DNA from 3 places in the Streptomyces sp. NBC_00775 genome. Region 3 is predicted to be linked to each of the others. Evidence: riboswitches for the same ligand, from Rfam matches in the RefSeq annotation. Region 3 holds a riboswitch; each other region holds the start of a gene.
What was found. Region 3 has a riboswitch for cyclic di-AMP ahead of OIC96_RS25390 (M23 family metallopeptidase). Riboswitches for the same ligand answer to the same signal wherever they lie in the genome.
Positions count from the first base shown of each region.

Region 1 (3,424 bases), 720 kb from region 3:
GCTATCTCGCCGAGCTGATCCACCGGAAGCGGGAAGCGCTGTCCGAGCACCCCACCCCCGGCGAAGACCTCATCTCCGGGCTCATCCGCGCCTCGGACCACGGCGAGCACCTCACCGAGAACGAGGCGGCCGCCATGGCGTTCATCCTTCTCTTCGCCGGCTTCGAGACCACGGTCAACCTGATCGGGAACGGCACGTACGCCCTCCTCACCCACCCCGAGCAGCGCGCACGCCTCCAGGCCTCGCTCGCCGCCAAGGACACCGGACTCCTCGAAACCGGCGTCGAGGAACTCCTCCGCTACGACGGCCCCGTCGAACTGGCGACCTGGCGGTTCGCGACCGAGGTCGTGCGGATCGGCGGGCAGGACATCGCGCCCGGCGACCCCGTCCTCGTCGTACTGGCGGCTGCGGACCGTGACCCCGAGCGGTTCGAGCAGCCGGACACGCTCGACCTCTCGCGGCGTGACAATCAGCACCTCGGGTACGGCCACGGCATCCACTACTGTCTCGGCGCGCCGCTCGCCCGTCTGGAGGGGCAGACCGCGCTCGCCACGCTGCTCACCCGTCTCCCCGATCTCCAACTCGCGGGAGATTCTGCCGATTTGCGCTGGCGCGGCGGGCTCATTATGCGTGGATTGCGCACGCTTCCCGTGGAGTTCACACCAGGTCGGTAGGCATGCCGGACGACGGCTGTCGGGTGTGCCGGGCAACGGGCGTCCACCTGCGAAAAGGTGACGGTCCCTCAACTCCGTGATCTTCACGTGATCTGTGCTGCATCGACTTGTGACAAGCGTTCGAGTGCGGATACGTTCGATCACCAACGCGGCCCGCCTATCGCAGTGGCCGCTGTTGTCACTTGCTGTCACGCGAAAGGCTTCCGCATGCTCTCCGGGAACGGCCGTCATCGTCGCCCGCGTCAGGCCCCGGCTCTCATCGTTGCCGCGGGGGTGACCGGATCGGCGATCGCGATCCCGTTGCTCGGCGCCACCAGTGCGAGCGCGGCCGACGGCACCACCTGGGACCGGGTCGCGGAGTGCGAGAGCGCGGGATCGTGGAGCGCGAACGACGGGAACGGGTACTACGGCGGCCTGCAGTTGACCCAGGAGAACTGGGAGTCGTACGGCGGCACCCGGTATGCCCCGAGCGCCGACCAGGCCAGCCGCTCGCAGCAGATAGCCATCGCCGAGAAGATCCTCGACGACCAGGGCCTTGCCGCCTGGCCCACCTGCGGACCGCTTTCCGGGCTCAGCAAGAACTCGGGCTCCGTCGAGGTCGACACGGGCGTGGCGGACGACTCGTCGAGTTCCTCCGGCTCCTCGGACTCCTCCGACTCTTCCAGCTCCTCGGACTCGTCCGGTTTGGCGGACTCATCTCCCTCATCCGGTTCGTCTGACTCCTCCGATTCATCTGATTCATCTGATTCATCCTCGTCTTCCAGTGCCTCCTCGGACAAGGCCGAGAACACGACGAAGTCCGACACCTCCTCCAGCGACAGTGATTCACAGGATTCCGACAGCTCGGATACGGATACGGCGAAGAGTGACGACCCGGACAAGTCCGGGCAGAACGACGAGTCTTCGAGTGCGTCCGACAGTGCGACGAGTGGCGCGGGGCGTCACCGTGGCGACACCGCCGATGAGGGTGCGGCGGAGGGCGTGACCGACGGCCGTACGGACAGCGCTTCCGGGCGGCATGCCTCGCGTGGCTCCAGCGCCTCGCGCGACGCCGCCGACGGCTCGTACGTCGTCCGCACCGGAGACAGTCTCTGGACGATCGCCGACGCCCTTGACCTCGAAGGCGGATGGGCCGAGCTGTACGCCGAGAACAAGAAGACGGTCGGCACCGATCCCGACCTCATCGTGCCCGGTCAGAGCCTTGCAGTTGGTGCCGAATCGGGCGAAAAGTAGCGGGAGTTCGCGTCACGGTTCGCTGTGGAATGTCCGGTTTGGCGAGAGTGAGACATGAGTCTCAGAAGCCCTGATCGTCTTTGAAATTCCGGGTATCGACTGCTTACGGTCGTGACCGCTCGCCACAGCGGGCCCCGACGGTTGCAACGCCGAATCCTGCCAACGGCCGTACGGGAACAGTCGTCGCGTCAAGCGCCGTAGGCAGGAGCGGGGGACCCAAGGTAAGCGCCGCGCCCGGTAGTTCACCGGGAGCGGCTTGGGGTGAAGCCGTACGTCCGACGTCGTGAAGACGGGGGCCGTACGACCGGGCACTCACCCGCCCGAACCCGACAGCTCACCTCGCAGGCGTCGGTGAGGGGATCACTCCATGCTGTTTTCCAGCAAGGGCAAGCACCGCCGCCCGTTCAAGGCCGCCCGTGTCGCCACGCTCGCCGGCGTCACCGGTGTCGCCATCGCCGCCCCGCTGATGGCGGCCGGCAACGCCTCCGCGGCGACCGCGTCCGAGTGGGACGCCGTCGCCCAGTGCGAGTCCGGCGGCAACTGGTCCATCAACACCGGCAACGGCTACTACGGCGGCCTGCAGTTCTCGGCCTCCACCTGGGCGGCGTACGGTGGCACCGCCTACGCCTCCACCGCCAACCTGGCGTCCAAGTCCGAGCAGATCACCATCGGTGAGAAGGTCCTCGCCGCGCAGGGCAAGGGTGCCTGGCCGACCTGTGGCACGGGCCTGTCCAGCGCCGCGTACACCGGTGGGACGACCTCCAGCTCGTCCAGTGCCTCGACCACCCCGTCGAGCACCGCCACCTCCACCACCCGGACGACGGAGCAGCCCGCTTCCCGTTCCGCGGAGCGCCCGGCCGCCGCGAAGACCGTCACCACCCCGACCGGCAAGAAGGTCAAGAAGGGTGACGGCGAGTACAAGGTCGTCAAGGGTGACTCCCTCAGCTCGATCGCCGAGAAGAAGCACGTCAAGGGCGGCTGGCAGAAGCTGTTCAAGCTGAACAAGGACATCGTCGACGACGCCGACTTCATCTACCCGGGTCAGCAGCTTCACCTGAGCTGACAACGGGTCGCGGCTGCCGCCTGCCGCCTGCCGACGGCTCTCGGCGGAGAGCTGACAACGGGCTCGCAGCTGAACCACAGCCCTCTCCTATATGCGGTCTCCATAGTGGAGGCCTCGTGAGGGTCCCCCCGTCCCCACGGGCTCCCCGCTCAGGTGCGTCTTCCCCCGTACGCACCGGGGCGGGGCTTTTTTATGTACGGATTCATGTACGGGTTCATGTGCGGGGCCGCAGGTTTTTGTTCCGTTCGGAAACAATTTACTCTCGGTTCTGCCCAAGGGGTGGGCGACCGGCTGGCCGATCCCCCCGAGGCGGTTAGGCTCATGTCGCGGAGCCATCACAGGTTCCGCGTTACCCGCGTCACATCCCAGAAGGAGATGCTCGTGCCGTCCATCGACGTCGTCGTAGCCCGGGAAATCCTGGACTCCCGAGGCAACCCCACGGTCGAGGTCGAGG
Region 1 is NZ_CP108938.1:6,416,029-6,419,452, forward strand. It holds gene OIC96_RS28605 (cytochrome P450 family protein) at 1-674, shown strand, start outside; gene OIC96_RS28610 (LysM peptidoglycan-binding domain-containing protein) at 882-1,907, shown strand; cyclic di-AMP (ydaO/yuaA leader) riboswitch at 2,091-2,270, shown strand; gene OIC96_RS28615 (transglycosylase family protein) at 2,275-2,970, shown strand; gene eno (phosphopyruvate hydratase) at 3,346-3,424, shown strand, end outside.
Region 1: another riboswitch for cyclic di-AMP. It lies ahead of OIC96_RS28615 (transglycosylase family protein); the one in region 3 lies ahead of OIC96_RS25390 (M23 family metallopeptidase).

Region 2 (3,424 bases), 1.3 Mb from region 3:
TGCCGGCAGTGCGGGTGCGGCGGCGCGACGACCTGTGGACGGAGCCGATCAGCAAGGTGTTGCTCCGTCACCCTTCCTTGTCCGACGACGAGTTGGCGTCGGCGGCGCGCGGAGTGGTGGGTTCCCTGGCGACGGTCACCATGTCGGGGCCGGGCACCGTCGAACTCCAGCCATGCGGCGTGACCAAGGCGACGGGGCTCGCCCTCGCCGCCGAACACCTCGGGCTCGGCCCCGCCACCACCCTCGCCTTCGGTGACATGCCCAATGACATCCCGATGTTCGACTGGGCCGCCCACGGCGTCGCCATGGCCAACGCCCACCCGGAACTCAAGGCGGTGGCCGACGAGGTGACCTTGTCGAACGAGGACGACGGGATCGCCGTGGTGCTGGAGCGGCTGTTCGAGGCTCGTTAGGCCCGGCCGCGCCGACATCCCCGTCCCGCCGCCGTCCCGCTGTCGTGCCCCTGCGGTCCGGGAGGCGGCCGATACGCTCCGGCGCATGAGCGTTCAGGTGGAGATCATCCGGGAAGCGAGTCAAGAACTTGTCGACGCCTTCGGCCGGTTGCTGCCTCAGTTGTCGTCGACCGCCAAGCCCCTCGACGGCGAGGCGGTCGACCGGATGGTGTCCTGCGATGCGAACACGGTGCTGGTCGCCCGTGCCGCGGGCGAGATCGTCGGCACGCTGACCCTGGTACTGCTTCCCATGCCGTCCGGGCTGCGCGCCCGCATCGAGGACGTGGTCGTGGACGTTGCGGCGCGCGGCCGGGGAGTCGCGGCGCTGCTGACTCAGGAAGCTCTGCGGATGGCCCGGGAAGCGGGCGCCCGGACCGTCGATCTGACCTCCCGGCCGGACCGGCCGGCGGCGAACCGGCTGTACGAACGTCTTGGGTTCCAGGCCCGGCAGTCGACGGTCTACCGGTACCTGGTGGACGAGTAGTAGGGGGACGGGCAGGGGGAGGGCTGGTCAGTAGGCCCCGTTGACGTTGTCGATCGAGCCGTACACCGCCGCCGCGTAGTTGCAGGCCGCCGTGATGTTCGCGACCGGGTCGTAGGGGTTCGTCGAGGTGCCGGCGACGTGGTAGGCGTTGAAGGTCGGGTCGATGACCTGGAGGAGGCCCTTGGACGGGGTGCCGGCGGCGGCGTTCGAGTCCCAGTTGTTGATGGCCAGGGGGTTGCCCGAGGACTCACGCATGACGTTGCGGTAGATGCCGTTGTAGGTGCCCGGAATGCCCGACTTGGCCATGATGGCCAGGGACTGCTTGATCCAGCCGTCGAGGTTGTTGGCGTACGTCGTGGTGGAGGCGGGGGTGGCCGTGGTCGCCGCGGACTTGGCGGTCGCCGTGGTTGCCTTCGCCGTCGAGCTCGACGCGGTCGACTTCACGGTCTTCGTGCCCACCGTCAGCGTCAGGCCCGGGCGGATCACGGCCGGGTTCGCGCCGATGACCGCGCTGTTCGCCTCGTACAGCTTCTTCCAGCCGCCGCTCGTGGGGTTCTTCGCCGCGATCGTGGAGAGGGTGTCGCCCGCGGCCACCTTGTAGGTGAGGAGCTGGATGTCCGTGGTCGTGGTCGCGGCGGTCTTCGCGACCTGCGCCACCTGCGCCACCTGTGTAGGTGTGGCCGCGTGGGCGCCGGTCGCGCTCACGAGGGGGAGTGCGAGCGCGGCTCCGCTCGTGCCGACGGCGACCATGCCGCGGGTGAGGGTGCTGGTCTTCGTGCGGCGGTGCTTGCCTCGTGCGGGCATGGCGATTTTCCTCTCCGGTGCCTGCGAGGTGAGCTGTCGGGTTCGGGCGGGAGATGCCCGGCCGCGCTGTGGACGCGGCTTCACCCCTAGCCGTTCCGGGGGTCCGGATCGGCGGCTTACCTGGGTCCCCCGCTCCTGCCGTGCGTGGGTGGGTGGGGTTTCCGGGCGGCGGCAGGATTCGGCGTTCCGCTCGGATCGGGGCGAACGTATGCGAGAGCACATGTCGGGAACAAGACCTGATGTCGCAGTGAAGATCGCTTTAGCCTGGATATGGCGAGGGCGAAACGTCCGATTGCGCCGGAATTCGATCCTCAACTTGCCTTTTGCAAAGGGGGAGTCGTCGAGGGGACTCTGACGCCGGGTTTGGTCGGGCGTGACCCAATTCACGCGACCAAGCGCAATCAAAGCGGCAAGGCGGGCAACTCGGGCATTACGGTGCGAGCGTCCAGGCGGGGGAGTGCCTCGGCGGAGCCGGGCGGACCTCCCACGCGGAGAGATCCGTGTCGGGGTCGTCGTCGGGGAGGCGGCCCGCGTTGGGCTTGAAGTAGAGGCCGTAGCCCCAGTATTCGGGAAGCTCGTGGCACATCAGGTCGGGGTACGGCTCGAACTGCTGCCCCTCGTATGCCCTGTTGATCCTCGCCACCGCCTCCGCCCGCGAGATCCCGAAGCGCGTGACCATCTCCTGGGCCATCTCACGGAAGTACGCGAGCATGCCCTCGTCGAGGTCCATCAGGAATTCCCCGGTCCGCGATCGCGCCATGGTGCGATCGTTCCCTATGGCGCCCCTGGGCCTCTAGCCCGCCGTTCTGGGGATTCTCCTTTCCCACGTCCGGTGGAAGACCACCTCGTCGCCGTCCTTGCAGATCACCTCGTTGGACGTGATGAAGTCCTCGGCGTCGCAGGTGATCTCGGACGTCGTGGACACCCGTGCGTCCCACGGCAGGTCCGGGCGGTGGAGGCGGACCGACCAGGTCGAGCGGGCGCGGGCCGACAGGGGATCGGAGGCGTCGATCGTGTACGTCTCCAGCGCGTCCTCGGTGAATTCGAGGCCGTCGGGGTACACGCGCGTGCCGCCGTAGCGCGGGTCCACCTCCAGACGCCAGGTGCCAGCGGCAACGTCACGGACGACCAGGCGTTCCGGGCGGGGTTCGTCCAGCGTCGCGGGGACGACGACTCCCAGGGGCTCGGACTGCTCCGGTTCCTCGAACGTGAGCGAGGGCGTCGACTCCCGTGCCCGCAGCGGGAGTTCCAGCGTGCTGCCCGCCGGATCCAGGGTGAAGCCGGCCTCCGAGCCCGGCTGGGGCCAGATCCAGGGCCAGTACGCCGAGGAGACGGAGAGGCGGATGCGATGGCCCGCCGGGAACGCGTAGCCGATGCCGTTCAGGTCGAAAACCACGTCCTCCGTAGTGCCCGGTTTCCAGGAAACCGCCTGGTCACGGCCGTAGCGCGCTGACAGGTTCAGCACACCTCGGGTGACGAGCGTCGAAGCTCCGTCGGGGGCCACGTCGCAGAGGCGGGCGATCACCTGGCCCCGGGGGGTCGAGGACGTCAGCCGCAGCCGGACCCGGGTACGGCCCAACACCCAGGTTTCCTCCGGCACTTCGAACTCGAAGCACGCCGATCTCGCGTCCTCCTCCCGCTGGTCCGGCGGCAGATCCGCGTCGTTCCCGAAGGGGAAGAAGCG
Region 2 is NZ_CP108938.1:4,377,481-4,380,904, reverse strand. It holds gene OIC96_RS19495 (HAD family hydrolase) at 1-413, shown strand, start outside; gene OIC96_RS19490 (GNAT family N-acetyltransferase) at 499-936, shown strand; gene OIC96_RS19485 (LysM peptidoglycan-binding domain-containing protein) at 964-1,740, opposite strand; cyclic di-AMP (ydaO/yuaA leader) riboswitch at 1,744-1,901, opposite strand; gene OIC96_RS19480 (hypothetical protein) at 2,171-2,500, opposite strand; gene OIC96_RS19475 (CocE/NonD family hydrolase) at 2,534-3,424, opposite strand, start outside.
Region 2: another riboswitch for cyclic di-AMP. It lies ahead of OIC96_RS19485 (LysM peptidoglycan-binding domain-containing protein); the one in region 3 lies ahead of OIC96_RS25390 (M23 family metallopeptidase).

Region 3 (3,424 bases):
CTCGCGGTCCACCTCAAGCTCGACATCGTCCTGAACGTCGACTCGGTCACCGAAGCGGCCACCGTGGCCACGGCCGCCGTCCTGGCCGTGCTCATCAACATCCTCGTCCGCCGCAGCGACGAACGGCTCGCCTCGGTCCGGGAGATCGCCGAGTCCGTGCAGCGCGCGGTGCTGCCGGAGCCCGAGGAGCGGATCGGCGGCCTGGAGGTCGCGGCGCGGTACGAGGCGGCGCAGGCGGACGCGTTCATCGGCGGCGACCTGTACGCGGTGCAGGACTCCCCGCACGGCGTACGGCTGGTGGTGGGCGACGTACGCGGGAAGGGGATGGGCGCGGTGGCCGCCGTAGCGGTGGTGATCGGGGCGTTCCGGGAGGCGGCCGAGCAGGAGGCGACGCTGGAGGCGGTCGCCTGCCGTCTTGAGCGGGCGCTGGCCCGCGAGGGGACCCGGCGGGACGGCCTGGACGTCTTCGAGGGGTTCACGACGGCCGTACTCGCGGAGATCCCGCACGACGCGGACGTCGTACGGATCGTCAACCGCGGCCATCCCCCGCCGCTGCTCCTGCACGCGGACGGCACGCTCGTCGCGCTCGCCGCCGAGGATCCCGCGCTGCCGCTCGGCATGGGCGAGTTGGGCACCTGGCCCGACCGGGCGACGGCGGCCGTATTCCCGAGGGGAGCCACGCTGCTCCTCCACACCGATGGCCTGTCCGAGTCCCGCGACAAGCGCGGGGAGTTCTACGATCCCGCCCCGCGTCTCGTCGGCCGCGCCTTCCCCGGGCCCGACGCCCTGCTGACCGCCCTCGCCGAGGAGGTCCGCCGGCACACGGGCGGCGCCCTGACGGACGACATGGCGCTGCTCGCCGTACGGCGTCCGGGGGAGGCGGCCGAGGGGCTTTCTTGATCGTTGTCACGAGGGGTGATCGGGCAGTGCCCCTCCGCATAACAACTGACACACCGTCAACTGAATCGACGTTTATGGAACGTGGCCAACTCGCCCGGTTTACGCCGGTGGTGACCCCAAAGTCCTGGCCAAAAGCGTTAACGATCAGTCCGAACAGCTTGGAATCCGGTACCCGGGTCTATTAACGTTCGATAACGCAGCGCGGTCGTCCCAGCCGTCACAAGAGATGGCTCCGTGCGCACGCGCCGAATCCCGCAAGGGAACCGGGGAACCACCAACTTGGGGTGAATCGAGCGTATTCCGTCGTGGGAACACGACAGGTATACGCGCGTAGGAGACCTTCCTGCTCCGAACCCGTCAGCTAACCCGGTAGGCGAGAAGGAAGGAAAGGAGTGCGCCCACGTGGCGTCCAACCGGCCTGCCCAGCCAACCTCGTTCGCGCCGAACGACACACAGCCCTTCGGCTACGCCTACGGCAACGACGAGGGGCCTTGGGAGGAGTGGAACCCCACTGAGGATTCCGTCCGTCCCGTTCGCGGCCGGCACCGCGTCAGCAAGCAGCGCGGTGGGGGACTCGCCCGCAGCTCCACGGTTCTCGGCGTCGGCGTCATAGCCGCCGTGGGCGCGGGTGGCATGGCCACCGCGGCGCCCGGCAAGCCGCCGGTGTCGATCTCGCTGCCCGACCTGTCGTCGGTCACCGACTCGGCCAAGGCCCTGATATCCGACGGCGATTCCGCTACGCCCAAGGGCTCTTCCACCCCGCTCACCAGCGCCGGCCTGACCAGCGCCGACACCGCGCAGGGCAGCACCGACGCGGGTGAGGCGCTGCGCGCCCGCATCATCCAGCAGGCCGAGTCGCAGCAGGACCAGGTCGACAGCGCGGCCCAGCAGGCCGCCGAGGCCGCCGCCGCGAAGCAGGCCGTCGCGCTCGCCGCCAAGCAGCAGGACGACGCCGAGGCCAAGGCCGCCGCCGCCAAGAAGAAGGCGGACGAGGAAGCCAAGCAGGCCGCCGAGGCCAAGCGTCTCGCCGAGCTCGCCAAGAGCTACTCGCTGCCCACCTCCTCGTACACGCTGACCGGGCGCTTCGGCGACGCCGGCTCCATGTGGTCCTCCGGCTACCACACCGGCCTCGACTTCGCCGCGCCCACCGGCACGCTGATCAAGGCGATCCACAGCGGCACCGTCACCGAGGCGGGCTGGGCGGGCGCGTACGGCTACCGCACGATCCTCACCCTCGACGACGGTACGGAGCTGTGGTTCTGCCACCAGTCGTCGATCAGCGTCAGCGTGGGGCAGAAGGTCGCCACGGGTGACGTCATCGGGCGCGTGGGCGCGACGGGCAATGTCACCGGGCCGCACCTGCACCTGGAGGTCCACCTCAACGGCGCCGCCACCGCGGTCGACCCGATGGCGTGGCTGCGCAGCAAGGGCCTCAACCCCTGAGATCGGCTTCTCCGGACCCTGAGACCGGCTTCGCCACCACTGAGGCCGGCTTCTCCAACACCTGAGATCGGCTTCTCCACCACCTGAGGCCGGCGTAGTTCTCTCCTGATTCCCGGCGGTCCTGACGACAACCCCCCGACGTCAGGGCTGCCGGTCCGGTCCGATCCGGTCTGTGCGGAATACAGCCATCCGGTGCGGGCGTTGAAGCTGATCATGACTTCTCTCCGCAAGCTTGGCTCGTCCGACCTCGAGGTCTTCCCGCTCTCTCTCGGCGGCAACGTCTTCGGCTGGACCGCCGACGAGGCGCAGTCCTTCGCCGTGCTCGACGCGTACGCGGCCGCCGGCGGCAACTTCGTGGACACCGCCGACTCGTACTCGTCGTGGGCCGAGGGCAACAAGGGCGGCGAGTCCGAGACCATCATCGGCAAGTGGCTCAAGGCGCGCGGGAACCGCTCCGACGTCGTGGTCGCCACCAAGGTCAGCCAGCACCCCGAGTTCCCGGGGCTGTCCGGCGCCAACATCAAGGCCGCGGCCGAGGCGTCCCTGCGCCGCCTGGACACCGACCACATCGACCTCTACTACACGCACTTCGACCAGCCGGAGGTGCCGGTCGAGGAGATCATCGGTGCGCTCGACGAACTCGTGAAGGCCGGCAAGGTGCGCCACATCGCCGCCTCCAACATCTCGCCCGAGCGGCTCCAGGAGTCCGTGGAGTTCTCCGACCGCGAGGGCCTCGCGCGGTACGTCGCCCTCCAGCCGCACTACAACCTCGTCTCGCGCGACACCTACGAGGGCCCGCTCCAGGAGGTCGCCTCCCGCACCGGCCTCGCCGCCGTCCCGTACTTCGCGCTCGCCTCCGGCTTCCTCACCGGCAAGTACCGCCCGGGCGCGACGGTCGACTCGCCTCGCTCCGCGGGCGCGGGCCGTCACCTCGACTCCGAGCGTGGTGTCCGGGTCCTGACAGCCCTCGACGAGGTCGCCCAGGCCCACGAGGTCCCGGTGGCCACGGTCGCCCTGGCGTGGCTGGCCGCTCAGCCGACGGTCGCGGCGCCGATCGCTTCGGCTCGGACGGTGGAGCAGC
Region 3 is NZ_CP108938.1:5,693,626-5,697,049, forward strand. It holds gene OIC96_RS25385 (PP2C family protein-serine/threonine phosphatase) at 1-900, shown strand, start outside; cyclic di-AMP (ydaO/yuaA leader) riboswitch at 1,134-1,291, shown strand; gene OIC96_RS25390 (M23 family metallopeptidase) at 1,303-2,343, shown strand; gene OIC96_RS25395 (aldo/keto reductase) at 2,557-3,424, shown strand, end outside.